Regions from separate parts of the Mesorhizobium sp. ISC15 genome, predicted to be linked through region 1. Evidence: predicted binding sites of a transcription regulator. Region 1 holds the regulator's gene; the other holds the start of a gene.
The links. The regulator PhoB, encoded in region 1, activates phosphate uptake and scavenging genes when phosphate is short. The targets are predictions, from matches to a motif close to TGTCATNNANCTGTCAT.
Positions count from the first base shown of each region.

Region 1 (7,667 bases):
AGGTTGGCGGCGGCGTCGACATTGTCGGCGAGCGCCAGCGTCTGGTAGATCGTTTCGATGCCGTATTTCTTGGCATCGCGCGGATTGGAGATCGAGGCCTCCTCGCCATTGACGAATATCTGGCCCGAGTCGCGCTTGTAGGCGCCGGACAGGATCTTGATCAGCGTCGACTTCCCGGCACCGTTGTGGCCGAGCAGCGCCACCACCTCGCCCGGGAAAAGGTCGATCGACGCGTCGTCGACCGCGCGAATACCACCAAAGGCAATCGAGATGTTCCGCATATCGATCAACGGCGTGCCTGTGCGAGCAGTTGTGTCAACCATGATCGCCCTTCCCTAAACGCGCTTGCGGTAGACGGTGTCGAGCCAGACGGCGATCACCAGGACGGCGCCGACGACGACGCTCTGAAGCGGTGAATCGATGCCGAGCAACACCATGCCGGATTGCAATGACTGCATCAGAAGCGCGCCCAGCATGGCGCCGAGCACCGTGCCGGAGCCGCCGGCCAGCGACGTGCCGCCGATGACGGCTGCGGCGATGACCAGCAACTCGTCCAGCGTACCCAGCGCATTGGTCGAGGCATTGAGGCGAGCCGACGCAATCGCCGCGCTGATTGCGGCCAATATGCCCATGATCATGAACACCTTCATGGTCACCCAGCGCGTGTTGATGCCGGCGAGTTCCGCCGCTTCCGGGTTGCCGCCAATGGCAAAGACATAGCGGCCGAAACGGGTGCGCCTGGTGATGAAGGTCATGACGATGCCCACTGCGACCGCAATCAGCACCGGTATGGCGATGCCATGGGCGATGAACAGCCCGCCTTCGGGGACGGTGATGCCGTTCCGCTGCGCGTATTGGCGCACGATGCCGATTGGCCAGGGATAGGAATTGGCGATCCACACGGCGCCGAGGATGGCGGCGCAGGCGACAACACCAAGCAAGCTCTCCGCCCAGACAGGACGCAGCGGAAACTTGAACCGCTTGCGCTGCGACCGGCCGTTGAGCAGCATGAAAGCGACGGCCGCACAGGCGAGAACGCCGACGATCCAGCTTGCGGTTGCCCCGATCGAGCCACGCGGCCCGCCACCCATGAGCTGGAAGGTGGCGTCGAGCGGCGCGACGGTGCGCCCGCTCGTCATCAGCCACGCCATGCCACGCCAGATCAGCAAGCCGCCCAGCGTCACGATGAAGGCCGGAACCTCGAGATAAGCGATGATGAAGCCCTGGAGCGCGCCTATCATGAGGCCGAGCACCACACCGGCAGCCAATGCGATAATCCATATCCAGGGATTTCCCACCTGGAGCCCCATGACGCGGATCAGGAATTCGGCCTGCGCCACGCCCATCACCATGCCGATCACGCCTTCGACGGAGCCCACCGAAAGATCGATGTTGCGCATCACGATGACCAGCACCATGCCGGTCGCCATGATCGCCACCGAGGAGGTCTGCACCGACAGGTTCCAGAGATTGCGCGGCGTGAGGAAAAGCCCACCCGACAGGATGTGAATTCCAACCCAGATGACCAGCAGAGCGCCGACCATGCCGAGCATGCGTATATCGAGCTCGGTTGCCTTGAGGAACCGTCCGATGGCGCTGAGCTCGGATTCGCGCGCCCGGTCTTCGGCCGTGTGGGCGACCGGTGGGTTGGATGCCGTGTCGGTCATGATGTCCTCCGACCGGGTTGCCGTCTGGCGCGGATGCCGGAACAGAATGCTATTTGCTTTCCACGGTCATTTGAAGCGGAAAGCCTCTCGAAAAACGCCGCGGCCTGACAGCCGCGGCGTTCGTTTCCTTGCGAAATGATCCAGATCAGTTGCAGGCCGCAACGCTGCCCGCGGCGACACCCGCGCAGACTTCGTCCTTCTTGATCCAGCCGGCGTCAATGACGACGTTGAGATTGTCCTTGGTGATGGCAATCGGCGTCAGGAACAGCGACTTGACGGCATTGCCGCCCGGCGTGGTGAAGTCCTTGACGCCCGCAATGTCGGTCATCTGCTTGCCGTCGGCAAGCTGCGAGGCGATCTCGGCGGCGTTCTTGCCGAGCTCTCGCGCGTCCTTCCACACCGATACGGTCTGTGTGCCGAGCGCAATGCGGTTCAGCGCTGCATGGTCGCCGTCCTGGCCGGACACCGGGACGGATCCGGCCAAGCCTTGCGCCGTCAGCGCCGCGACGACGCCACCGGCAGTGCCGTCATTGGCGGCAACCACCGCATCGACCTTGTTGTCGTTGGCGGTCAGGAACTGTTCCATGTTCTTCTGGGCGTTGGCGGGAAGCCAGCCGTCGGTATACGCCTCGCCGACATTTTTGATCTTGCCGCTGTCGATGGCATCCTTGAGCACTTCCATGGAGCCGGCGAACAGGAAATCGGCATTCGGATCGGCGCCCGAGCCCTTGATGAAGACGTAGTTGCCTTCCGGCGCCACCTTGAACACTTCGCGGGCCTGCATGCGGCCGACTTCCTGGTTGTCGAAGGTCAGATAGAACACGTCCTTGTTCTCGATCAACCGGTCATAGCCGACGACCGGAATGCCTTCGTCCAGCGCCTTTTGCACCGCCGGCCCGATGGCCGACGCATCTTGCGCAAGGATGATCAGCGCGTTGGCGCCCTGCGAGATCAAGCTCTCGACATCGGTCAGCTGCTTGCCGGGATTGGACTGCGCATCGGCGGAAATATACTTGTCGCCGGCAGCCTCGATCGCCGTCTTCATGGCGGCTTCGTCGGTCTTCCAGCGCTCTTCCTGGAAGTTCGACCACGAAACGCCAATGACCTTGTCCTTCGCCTGTGCGACCGACGCGAGCGTCAGCGACATGGCGACCCCCGCCAGGATGGCGGCTGCGAATCTCTTCATGATAGTCCTCCCTGCGCCGCGATACGGCGCGACCAAACTGGCCCGAAGGCCGGCACAAAGGCTCTATTTTTTCGAGCCTCGAAAAAATACTGGTCCAACGCCGAAGCGCTGTCAACATCAATTCTGATGGATTTTGATGTCCCTGCCGACTTTTTTCGAGCCCCGGAATAAACAATGACAGGGCCTTCTGCTTCTGCCAGTATTTGTCGGACGCTACCGACGGCTTCCGGTTCATGAGCGGCCGCGGCAAGAGGGAGGAAGCAAAAGAATGTCGGTTGGAATCCGTCATGACGATTTGCGTCGGCGCAACCGGGCGATGGTGATTTCGGCCGTACGCCGGGCAGGCCAGCCGTCGCGAACCGAGATCGCCGCGACCACCGGCCTCAGCCATTCGACCATATCGGCGATCTCTTCCGACCTCATCCAGGAAGGCATCCTGACCGAGAGCAAAGCGAGCGAGACCGTTTCGCTGAAACGCGGCCGGCCGCAGGTCGGCCTTAGCCTCAATCCGGAAGCGGCAGCGGTGTTGGCCGTCGTGTTGTCGCTGAATTTCCTTTCGGTCGCCGTCATCGATTATGCCGGACAAGTGGTCGCCGAGGAACAGCGCCGGCTGGACACGCTGACCATGTCGCGCGACGAGCTGATCGACGAATGTGTCGCCATCGTCCGGCGCCGGCTCGAAGATCCCGATCTCGATGTCCAAAGCGTCGCCCGCATCGCGCTGGCGATCCAGGGCATCACCGATTCCCATGCGCGCGCCATGTTGTGGTCGCCGATCACGCCGCAGACGAACATTGCCTTCGCCGACATTCTGGAACGTGAGTTCGGCATCCCGGCCATCATGGAGAACGACTGCAACATGATGGCCGTGGCGCTGCGCTGGCGCGACCCGGATCGCTACCGCGACGATTTCATCGCCATCCTGCTCTCCCACGGCATCGGCATGGGGCTGGTGCTGAAGGGCGAACTGTTCACCGGCACCCATTCCTCAGGCGGCGAATTCGGCCACATGATCCACCGGCCGGGCGGCGCGCTTTGCCGCTGCGGGCGGCGCGGCTGCGTCGAGGCCTATGCCGGCAACTACGCCATCTGGCGCAATGCAAGGCAGTTGAGCGAGAACGCCGAGCCGGTCGCCGATGTCAGCGACGCCGAGATGCGGGCACTGGCGGCCCGGGCGCGCCAGACGGACGGACCCGAGCGCGAAGCCTACCGCAAGGCCGGCGAAGCGCTCGGCTTCGGGCTTGGCAGCCTGTTCGCGTTGATCGATCCGGCGCCGGTCGCCATGGTCGGCGCCAGCGCTGCCGCCTTCGACCTGATCGAGCCGGCCCTGCGCGAGGCCATCGCTCAGACCGCCGGCGGTCAGCATTCGGGTTCGATTTCCTTCGACACCGAGCCGAACGAGCTGCCGCTGATCCGCGAAGGCTGCGCCATGCGAGCGCTGAGCTTCGTCGACCAGGAGATTTTCGCGCCGGGCGCGCAAGGGAAGTCCGGCACGGCCAGGAAGCACGTGGCCTGAATGGAAGAACGCAGCTTGAATTCAGGCAGTCTGTTCAGTCTTCCCTGATCGCATAGCCCGCGCCGCGGATGGTGCGGATGACATCGGGCATGCGGCCATTGTTGACCGCCTTGCGCAGCCGGCCGACATGGACGTCCACCGTGCGCTCGTCGATGTAGATCGTCTCGCCCCAGACATTGTCGAGCAACTGGCTGCGCGAGAACACCCGACCCGGGTGCCGCATCATGAATTCGAGCAGCCGGAATTCGGTCGGCCCGAGCCGGATCTCGCTCTTCTTGCGATAGACCCTGTGCGATTCGCGATCGAGCATGATGTCACCGACCTTCAGCACGCTGGACAGCACTTCGGGCTTGGCGCGGCGCAGCAGCGCCTTGACCCTGGCCATGAATTCCGGTGTCGAGAACGGCTTGACCAGATAGTCGTCGGCCCCGGTCGAGAGGCCGCGCACCCGGTCGCTTTCCTCGCCGCGCGCGGTCAGCATGATGATCGGCAGCCGCTCGGTTTCGGGACGCACCCGAAGGCGACGGCAAAGCTCGATGCCCGAAACCGCCGGCACCATCCAGTCGAGCACCAGAAGATCGGGCACGTTTTCCTGAAGCCGGATTTCGGCCTCGTCGCCGCGCGTCACCACCTCGACCTGATAGCCTTCGGATTCCAGATTGTAGCGAAGGAGGACGCCCAGCGGCTCTTCGTCCTCCACCACCATGATGCGCGGCGCGATCATCGGCCGGTTACCCCTGTCATGTCGCCGACGCCGACATCGTCGTTTCGTCGAGCTTCGGTCGATCCGCCGGCAATTGCTGCCCGGTCACGACATAGTAGGCGTTTTCGGCGATGTTGGTGACATGATCGCCGATACGCTCGAGATTCTTGGCGCAGAACAGAAGATGCGTGCAGGCGGTGATGTTGCGCGGGTCCTCCATCATGTAGGTCAGGAGTTCGCGAAAAACCGCCGTGTATTTCACGTCGATCTTCTCGTCGGCGGCGCGCAGCTCTTTCAACGCGCCGGCGTTGCGCGACACATAGTGCTCGACCACGCCGCGGAGCTGCTCGAGAACGAGATCCGCCATCGCGTCGATACCGTGCGAGAGATTACGCGGCGTGGCGCTCTGCCCGACGGCGCTGACCCGCTTGGCTATGTTCTTGGCCAGGTCGCCGATGCGCTCGAGATCGCCGGCCATCCGGATTGCGCCAACCACGGCGCGCAGATCTTGCGCCATCGGCTGCCGCTTGGCGATCAGCGTGATCGCGCTGTCGTCGAGTTCGCGCTGCCGCGCATCCATGATGGCGTCATCCGAGACGACGCGCTGCGCCATCGCATTATCTGACGCAAGCAACGCGCGGATCGACGCTGCGACCATCGCGGCGGCGAGCTCGTCCATGTCGCGGATCAGCCTGTCGATGTGCTCCAATTCCTCGTCGAAAGATGCGACGGTATGTTCACCCATGATACTGTCCTCGTGCTCGAAAATTAGCCGGACCGCTTAGCCGAACCGGCCGGTGATGTAGTCCTGGGTGCGCTTGTCGTCGGGGTTGGTGAACATCTTGTCGGTCGCGCCCTCCTCGACCAGATAGCCGAGATGGAACATCGCCGTGCGTTGCGACACACGCGCTGCCTGCTGCATCGAATGGGTGACGATGACGATCGTGTAGTTCTGGCGCAGTTCGTCAATCAGTTCCTCGACACGGGCGGTGGCGATCGGATCGAGCGCCGAACAAGGCTCGTCCATCAGGATCACTTCCGGCGACACAGCGATGGCGCGCGCAATGCACAGACGCTGCTGCTGGCCACCGGAAAGGCCAGTGCCCGACTCGAGCAGGCGATCCTTGACCTCGTTGAACAGGCCGGCCTTCTTCAGGCTCGATTCGACGATGCCGTCCAACTCCGCCTTGCTCCTGGCCAGACCGTGAATGCGCGGACCGTAGGCGACGTTTTCGTAGATCGACTTCGGAAACGGGTTCGGCTTCTGGAACACCATGCCGACGCGAGCTCGCAGCTCGACGACATCGATTTTCGGGTCGTAGACATCCTCGTTGTCGAGCGTGATCTTGCCGCTTACCCGCGCGATGTCGATCGTGTCGTTCATTCGATTCAAGCAACGCAGAAAGGTCGACTTGCCGCAGCCCGATGGGCCGATCAACGCCGTCACCTGGTTCTCGCGGACATCGAGATCCACGTCGAACAGAGCTCGCTTCTCGCCGTAATGAACGGAGACCTTTTCGCCCTTCATCTTGATCGAAGGCTCGTTGGTTCCGCTACTCAGTTTCTGCTCGACGCTGGCTTCCGTCATGATGTTCATATCCTCTACTCCTTACCAGCGCCGCTCGAAGCGCCTGCGCAGTATCACCGCGATGGCATTCATGATGACCAAAAACACCAGCAAAATCAAAATCGCCGCCGAAGTCTTCTGCTGGAACCCCGCTTCAGGAAAATCGGCCCACATGAATATCTGCACCGGCAGGATCGTCGCGGGATCGGTGAAGCCACCGGGAATGTCGACGATGAAGGCGACCATGCCGATCATCAGCAACGGCGCGGTTTCACCCAGCGCATGCGCCATTCCGAGGATGGTGCCGGTCATGATACCCGGCATCGCCAGCGGCAGGACGTGATGGAATACGGTCTGGACCTTGGACGCTCCGATGCCAAGCGCCGCCTCGCGGATCGACGGTGGCACGGCGCGCAGCGAAGCGCGTGAGGCGATAATGATGATCGGCAGGGTCATCAGCGCCAGCACCATGCCGCCGACCACCGGGGCCGAGCGCGGCAGGCCGAAGAAATTCAGGAATACGGCAAGTCCAAGCAGGCCGAAGACGATCGAAGGCACCGCCGCCAGATTGTTGATATTCACTTCGATGATCGTCGTCAGCCGGTTCTTGGGCGCAAATTCCTCAAGATAGATCGCCGCCGAAACGCCGATCGGGAAGGCGATGGCGAGCGTTACGATCATGGTCAGGAACGATCCGACGACCGCGCCCCAGATACCGGCCAGTTCCGGCTCGCGGCTTGCGCCGGTGAAGAAGAAGATCGAGTTGAACCGGCTTTCGATCAGGCCGGCGCTCTTCAGCGTATCGAGCCAGACGATCACCTTGTCCGAAATCTTTCGCGATGCTTCCGGCGTGTCGATGACCCGCAGGAATGCCTGGCCGCTCGCGGCTGGCGCCGTGCTGTCCAGCGCCTCGATCACCGTGCCCTTTGCGACCGCCGTTCCGTTGGCCCCAGGCGACAGCGCGGTCAGCTTGACCGTGCCGCCATTGAACGCGACCAGCAGCGACGACGCGCCGCTCGTCAGCGTGA
Region 1 covers NZ_JAVSPX010000001.1:593,184-600,850, forward strand. The annotation lists gene RPG13_RS02940 (ATP-binding cassette domain-containing protein) at 1-323, opposite strand, end outside; gene RPG13_RS02945 (sugar ABC transporter permease) at 336-1,667, opposite strand; gene xylF (D-xylose ABC transporter substrate-binding protein) at 1,813-2,853, opposite strand; gene RPG13_RS02955 (ROK family protein) at 3,122-4,369, shown strand; gene phoB (phosphate regulon transcriptional regulator PhoB) at 4,404-5,093, opposite strand; gene phoU (phosphate signaling complex protein PhoU) at 5,110-5,817, opposite strand; gene pstB (phosphate ABC transporter ATP-binding protein PstB) at 5,854-6,669, opposite strand; gene pstA (phosphate ABC transporter permease PstA) at 6,682-7,667, opposite strand, start outside.

Region 2 (7,667 bases), 3.2 Mb from region 1:
CGTGGCTTGCCGAGCGGCCGCAGCTGGCGATCTTTCTGGCAACGGAGCGAGGCGCCAGGCATTTCGCGCTGACCGCAGACGATGAGCGCGGCGCACCGATGCGCGAATCATTCGTGAATGCTGCCGACCCGCTGGCGATGCGGATCGCATTTCCCGAGGCGTCACACCTCTCCGAATCCGGGCTTGACGACAAGGCGCTGCACGAGACGGACATGGCGGCTCTGGATAAGGCCGCCAAACAGGTCGGCGCCGACCAGGCGCTTGCCGGTAGCATCGTCTGGAGCGACAAGGAATTGGGCTGGATCGCCGACTGGCGGCTTGCCACGGGCGGCAAGACCTATCACTGGCAGGTGCGCGGCGTCAGTTTCGACGAGGCGTTCCGCGTCGCCATGCGGGGAGCGGCGCAGGTCCTGTCCGGCAACGGTCAGCCATAGGTATACCGATATCCAGGCGATGCCAGCCTGGCACAATCGTGTCGCATTGGTCAGCGGCGGAGGCTCGTGGTAAAAGTCGCCGATCCGGAGTTTTGGCGATGAACAAATTCACCCCAGCAAAGCCTGCCGGCGCGCGCAGCGTCGACGAGATCACCGGCAGCCGCCGTTTGCGCCGCATGCGCAAGGCCGACTGGTCGCGCCGCCTTGTGCAGGAGAACCGGCTCTCCGTCGACGACCTGATCTGGCCGATCTTCGTCGTCGATGGGAAAAATATCCGCGAACCGATCGCCGCCATGCCCGGCGTCTTCCGCCTGTCGCTCGACCTTGCCGTCAAGGAGGCCGAGTTCGCGGCAAAGCTCGGCATTCCGGCGATCGCAACCTTCCCCAATGTCGAGCTCGGCCTGCGCGACCAGACCGGCTCGCACATCCTCGATCCGGAAAACGTCATCAACCGCGCTACGCGCGCCATCAAGCACGCGGTGCCCGAAATCGGCATCATCACCGACGCGGCGCTCGATCCCTTCACCTCGCACGGCCATGACGGCATCTTGCGCGACGGCATCATCGTCAACGATGAGACGGTGGAACAGGTGACGGCGGCGGCCGTCATCCAGGCGGCGGCCGGCGCCGATATCATTGCGCCTTCCGACATGATGGACGGCCGCATCGGCGCCATCCGCGATGCGCTCGACGCCAATGGTTTTCAGGATGTGGCGATCATGTCCTACGCGACGAAATTCGCCTCCGCCTTCTACGGACCCTATCGCGAGGCGGTCGGCACCGCCGGCCTGCTCAAGGGCGACAAGAAGACCTATTATCTCGATCACGCCAATTCCGACGAGGCCGTGCGCGAGGCCGAGCAGGATCTCGCCGAGGGCGCCGACATGCTGATGGTCAAGCCCGGCCTGCCCTATCTCGACATCATTCGCAGGCTGAAGGACGAATTCCGGATGCCGACCTTCGCCTATCAGGTGTCGGGCGAATATTCGATGATCAAGGCGGCTGCCGCCAATGGCTGGATCGACGGCGACAAGGCGATGCTGGAATCGCTTCTCGCCTTCAAGCGCGCCGGCTGCGACGGGATCCTCACCTATTTCGCGCCCGAAGTGGCGGCGATGCTGAAGGGGTAGGCACTCGCAATCATCACCACACGCGACAGCCTTCATCCTATGTTGAAGGCCGAGATCAAACAGTCGGCCGTGCGCATAGCCAGAAGATGACGGTTGCGGCGATGCAGATCGCCTAACTGAATCTGATCTGCAGCCCTTGGAAATCCCTCCGATTCAAGACAATCATCCCACTCTAGCTTTTTGGGAGACTCTGATGGAAAGCCACGAGCCGTTTTTACGCGAGGCAATTGCGCTCTCGAAATCCGCAATGGAACGCGGCGACGAACCGTTTGGCTCGGTGCTGGTGAGGGACGGCGAAGTAATCCTGCGCGCCGAAAACAGCGTCTTCACCGGCCACGATATGACGAACCACGCCGAGATGAACCTGGTTAAACTAGCGGCGCAGCACTACGACGCTGCTTTTCTCGCTGACTGCACGCTCTACACCAGCACCGAGCCGTGCGCGATGTGCTCCGGGGCGATTTACTGGTCGGGCATCGGGCGTATGGTGTTTGCGTGCTCCGAAGCGCGGCTGGGCGAGATCGCTGGGATCGGGTTGAACGTGCCGAGCCGGGCGGTGTTGCAGACCGGCGCGCGCATCGTCACTGTGGTTGGCCCGACGAACCTCGAAGACGAAGCCGCCGAAGTCCACCAGGAATTCTGGCCAAAGCATCTGGGCAAGGCTTAGAGCCTCGGCTCAGGACGCTCTGATTAGAGCGAGAAGATGACGGTTGCGGCGATGCAGATCGCCGAGAAGAAGTTATGCGCGCATCGGTCGTATCGGGTTGCAATGCGCCGCCGGTCTTTGAGCTTGGCGAAGAGGTTCTCGACCTTGTGGCGCTGGCGATAGAGTGCCCTGTCGTAGGGATATGGGACTTTCCGACTTCGGCTCGACGGGATGCTAAGGCTCGATGCCTTTGTTCCACAAAGCCTCGCGAAATGGCGCTGTCATAACCGCGATCCGCAATCAGGGCTTTGGCAGGGCGGCAGGGCATCGAGAACCATGCGTGCCCCTTTGTGGCCGCTCATCTGCCCCCGTAGGCCTGCAGCGCATCCTTCCATTGCAGGCCATGCTTGATGACGTAAACGCATCCTCGAGGCATCGCGGCGCAAGCAACTGCTGCTGCAACCACCCGTCTTGGCTGCGGTCCTGACGCGGCTGGCCCAAACAAGCCGCTCATCGCTCGGCGGAGATTTCAAAATACCGCTTGCAAAATGCAATCAGTATAGCTAAAAGCAACTGCTTGCATTTCACAACTGGTCTCGAGGGAGGTACTCATGTCCAAGCTTCGCGTCAACGCTTTCACCCTGTCAATCGACGGCTATGGCGCCGGTCCCGACCAGGACCTGAAAGAGCCGCTGGGCGTAGGTGGGGAAGCCCTGCACAACTGGATGTTCGGCACCCGGACCTTCCGCAACATGTCTGGCGACGATCGCGGGACCACAGACACGGACGACGGGTTCGTGGCGCGCAGCTTCGAAAATGTCGGGGCGTGGATAATGGGCCGCAACATGTTCGGGCCGATCCGCGGCGAGTGGCCGGATGAAAGCTGGAAAGGCTGGTGGGGAGACAATCCACCCTACCATGTGCCGGTCTTCGTGCTCACCCACCATCCGCGGAATCCCATCGTCATGGCGGGCGGCACGACCTTCTATTTCGTGACCGACGGTATCCACTCAGCGCTGGAAAAGGCGAAAGCAGCGGCTGATGGCAAGGATGTCCGGCTCGGCGGTGGTGTCGCCACGATCCGGCAATATCTCAGGGAAAAGCTCATCGACGACATGCATCTGGCGATATCGCCGATGCTGCTCGGCTCCGGCGAGAACCTTTTTGCCGGCATCGACATGCTCAAGCTCGGCTACCGGTGCAGCGAGCAGGTCGCGACGCCGAATGCCACGCACGTCATCATCAAGCGCGCGTAGTCTCACTGAGGCGCAGCCCTCTGCGCCGCGATCCTTCGCGCCCCCTCTGTCCTGCCGGACATCTCCCCCACACGGGGGGAGATCGGATGTCGCGCCGGCTTTCGCCAATCATCAGCGTTGCAAGATTGGCACCGTCGGCGACGCTGCCAATCTCCCCCCTCGTGGGGGAGATGTCCGGCAGGACAGAGGGGGGCGCGAAGGAATGCCGCCCGTCCGGGTCTTTAGCAGTCCCAGATGATCAATACTTCTCCGGCACGTACAGCTCGCGCGGCAGCACCTGGCGCTCGTATTCGGGATTGAAGACGCGGTCGGGCAGCGTGATCTCTTCGTGCGGCACCTCCTCATAAGGCATCTGCTTGAGGAGATGATCGATGCAGTTCAGCCGCGCCCGCTTCTTGTCGTTACCCTCGACGATGAACCAAGGAGCTTCGGGAATGTTGGTGCGGGCGAACGTTTCTTCCTTGGCCTTGGTGTACTGCTCCCAGCGCACGCGCGACTGCAGGTCCATCGGCGAGAGCTTCCACTGCTTCATCGGATCATGGATGCGCATCTGGAAGCGCATCTGCTGCTCCTCGTCGGTGATGGAGAACCAGTATTTGACCAGCGTGACGCCGGAACGGACGAGCATGCGCTCGAACTCCGGCACGTCGCGGAAGAACTCCTCGACCTGATCCGGTTCGGCAAATCCCATCACCCTTTCGACGCCGGAGCGGTTGTACCATGAGCGGTCGAACAGCACGATCTCGCCGCCTGCCGGCAGATGCGGGACGTAGCGCTGGAAATACCATTGCGATTTCTCGCGCTCGGTCGGTGCCGGCAGTGCTACGACGCGGCAGATGCGCGGATTGAGCCGCTGGGTGATGCGCTTGATGACGCCACCCTTGCCGGCCGAGTCGCGGCCCTCGAAAACCACCACCAGCTTCTTCTTGTGGTAAGCCACCCAGGACTGCAGCTTGATCAATTCGGATTGCAGCGTGATCAGGTCGCGAAAATACTGCATGCGATCCATCGAGGGCGGATGCGCGTTCTTGTAGATCTTGGCGATTTCCAGCGACAGCGCGGGTTCCGACATTTCCAGCTCGTAGTCTTCGTCGAGCGTGTCGGCTAGCTCCGCTTCCAGCCAATCCCTGGCAGGAGAATTCTGTTTTGCTTCGGTCATTTATGCTGCTCCGCGTGCACGCCCGTGTCGGCGTCCGGCCTGCCGGCCGAGATCGAACACCTTGAGCCGACTTGCATACAGGCCGGCAATGACGGTTTTATTGCAGTCGGCTCGTGCGCCGGTCACCCAAATCCGTAAGATGTGATCGATCCGCCCTCCATGGGATGGGCGACAAGCCGCGCGACTTGTCCTACAAATGCCAGGCTCCTTCGGGCAGCCTTCGAAGCACCGCCTTCTCAACGCAATTGCGAGGATCTGACATGGAGTACCGCACTCTCGGCCGTTCCGGGCTGAAGGTTTCGACGCTGACCATGGGCACCATGACCTTTGGCGGCGCCGGCGCGTTTTCGGCGGTCGGAAAGACCGATCTCGACGAGGCGCGCCGGATGATCGACCTCTGCATCGATTCCGGCATCAATCTCATCGACACCGCCAACGTCTATTCGAACGGGCTTTCGGAAGAGATCATCGGCGAAGCGCTCGGCGGCAAACGCAAGGGCGATGTGCTGATCGCCTCCAAGGCGCGCATGCGGATCGGCGATGGCCCCAACGACGAAGGGCTGTCGCGCTACCATCTGATCCGCGAGTGCGAGAAAAGCCTGAAGCGCCTCAGGACCGATGTCATCGACATCTATTTCCTGCACGAATGGGACGGCACGACGCCGCTCGAGGAGACCATCGCCGCGCTCGACACGCTCGTCAGCCAGGGCAAGGTCCGCTATGTCGGCTGTTCCAACTATTCCGGCTGGCAAGTGATGAAGGCACTGGGGATCAGCGATCGCCAGCACCAGCCGCGCTTCGTCACCCAGCAGATCCACTACACGCTGGAAGCGCGCGAAGCCGAATATGAATTGTTGCCGATCTCGGTCGATCAGGGGCTTGGCGTGCTGGTGTGGAGCCCGCTTGCCGGTGGATTGCTGTCCGGCAAATATCACCGCGACCAGGCCACCTCCCGTCAGCTCAGCGGCTGGAAAGAACCGCCGATCCGCGACGAGGACCGGCTGTGGCGGATCGTCGACGTGCTTGCCTATATCGGCAAGAACCATGGCGTGTCGGCAGCACAGGTGGCGCTTGCCTGGCTGCTCGGCCGGCCGGCCGTTAGCTCGCTGGTCATCGGCGGCCGGACCGAAGCGCAGTTCAAGGACAATATCGCCGCCGCCAGCCTGGTTCTGACCAGCGATGAGCGCGCACGCCTGGACGCTGTGAGCAGGCCTCCTGTTCTCTACCCCTATTGGCACCAGCAGTTCACCGCAAAAGACCGGTTCGGTCCGGCCGATCTGGTCCTCGACCGGGATGCTATCTGACAGGGTCCGGATCAGGTCGAAGATCGCCGCGGGCTAGCCCGAGATAAAACGCCAGACCTCGGGATCAGGCTCGATCTGGCCGCTGAGCACGAAATATTTGTAGAGCACGAGCAAGCAGATCGCCTGCTCGGCCCGCTCATCGGCGAACTTGCGGCAATAGGCGTTGGCCGCGGCAACGATGCGTTCGGCCTCAGGCGGATGCTTCTCGAGGTGCTGCACCCGCTCGGCGAGGTCCGAGAAATCCGGTTCGAGCGGCACATAGTGGACACCAGCCACGAGTTCGCTTTCGCCGAACCATGTCTCGTATGTCGGCGGCGGCATCAGGCACAGCGAATTCGAACTCATGATCCATTTGAGGTTGGTCGCCACATCGTTGCCCTCGAGCGAAATGATGTAGCGGTAGCGCCGCTGCTGATCGATGCTCAGATAAGGCTTGCGATATTCCGGCGCTGCCGTCGGTTTGGGCGTGCCGACGTCGCAAAAGGGCAGATCGCGCGCGGCCTCCAGAAGCAAGGTCCGTATCGGATTGTTGAGCTCGCCGCGCCAGACGGCGACCGGAAGCTTGTCCGCGAAGGCAACATCGTCGGCGGGCATGTGGAAGTGGCGGAACTTGTTGAGCTTGAACAGGACCCCGTTCCTGTTGTCGCCGGCGATCGGCCGATCCTTGACGATCGACGGCATCGCAGGCACCTCGATGACGTCGCCGAATTCGAGGTCGATGCGCAAATCGGGATCGAAATAGCGGGTGAATTCCTTCAGGTCGTAGTAATACATGCTCCGGTCTGTCGGCAGCCGGCTGACCGGCACGGCATCGGCGCTCGGCGCGAAAGCGTCCTGCAGCCTGTTGTAATAGTTGAGACGCGCGCGGATCGACCCGTCCGAAAGCCTGGCCCGATCGAGCAGCCCGGCGAGCCTGCGGCGGAACAGCGCCTGCGGCGCGATATCGCGCATGGCATTGCGCGCATAGTAGAATAGCTTCTGTGCGTTTCTTTGAAGCGTGGCCATCGGTCACTTGGTAAAAACAGGTGAGCTTGTTATTTGTACCCCGGTCTCTCCTACACCATTGTGCCAGCCATCTTGCAAGCCCGGAACCGCGTGCAGCCGGCTTGCCGGCTATGTATGGAGCCGATCGGCCTTTGCGGTGTTGTGTTTGCAGCCCAATGCTCCTAGGCAGGGCTAACAACCTTCAGCATTGCGAAAGGAAGAGATATGGCGCGAGCACCGAATTACGGCCAAGAACGCAAGGAACGCGACCGGCAGAAGGCCGCCAAGAAGGCGGAAAAGCAGGCGGCCAAGGTCGCAGCCAAGGAACGTTCGAAGCCCGAGGACGAGACCACCTCCGAGACCGAAACGGAAACTGCAGAGTAAACGGCGTCCGGCCCGCGAGGCGGATCGGATTTGGCCTAGGAATCCCGCTGCGTCTTCAGGCCGGCGCCTTGTCGCTGACGAAAACGTTCACTTCGCGCGCGGCGGCTATGAAGGCGCGCCTCGCGATCATGGCCGGTTTGTCGCCGGCCAACGCATCATGGCAGGCCTGCAGCGCTTCGCGATGCTTTGGACTGCGCTTGCCGGGCCAGTTGTTGAGGAGGTAATCGGAAGCCTCGCGGGCCGTACGCAAGAGCTGAGTGGTTCCCTCCGCGCCCGACTTGACGGTCACGGGTGTTTCAAATCGGTTGTTTTCCATCGCCGCTCTTACGCCATCGGCGCCCGCGAAGCGAGGGCGAAAGTGGTTGCCTCG
Region 2 covers NZ_JAVSPX010000001.1:3,746,789-3,754,455, reverse strand. The annotation lists gene RPG13_RS17990 (DUF2066 domain-containing protein) at 1-434, shown strand, start outside; gene hemB (porphobilinogen synthase) at 533-1,564, shown strand; gene RPG13_RS17980 (nucleoside deaminase) at 1,758-2,231, shown strand; gene RPG13_RS34975 (transposase) at 2,255-2,443, opposite strand; gene RPG13_RS17975 (dihydrofolate reductase family protein) at 2,822-3,466, shown strand; gene ppk2 (polyphosphate kinase 2) at 3,705-4,625, opposite strand; gene RPG13_RS17965 (aldo/keto reductase) at 4,886-5,929, shown strand; gene RPG13_RS17960 (glycosyl transferase family 90) at 5,963-6,934, opposite strand; gene RPG13_RS17955 (hypothetical protein) at 7,139-7,297, shown strand; gene RPG13_RS17950 (DUF982 domain-containing protein) at 7,353-7,586, opposite strand.
Region 2: ppk2 (polyphosphate kinase 2) is a predicted target of PhoB. The motif match lies at 4,714-4,730, and genes of this name have one in related genera.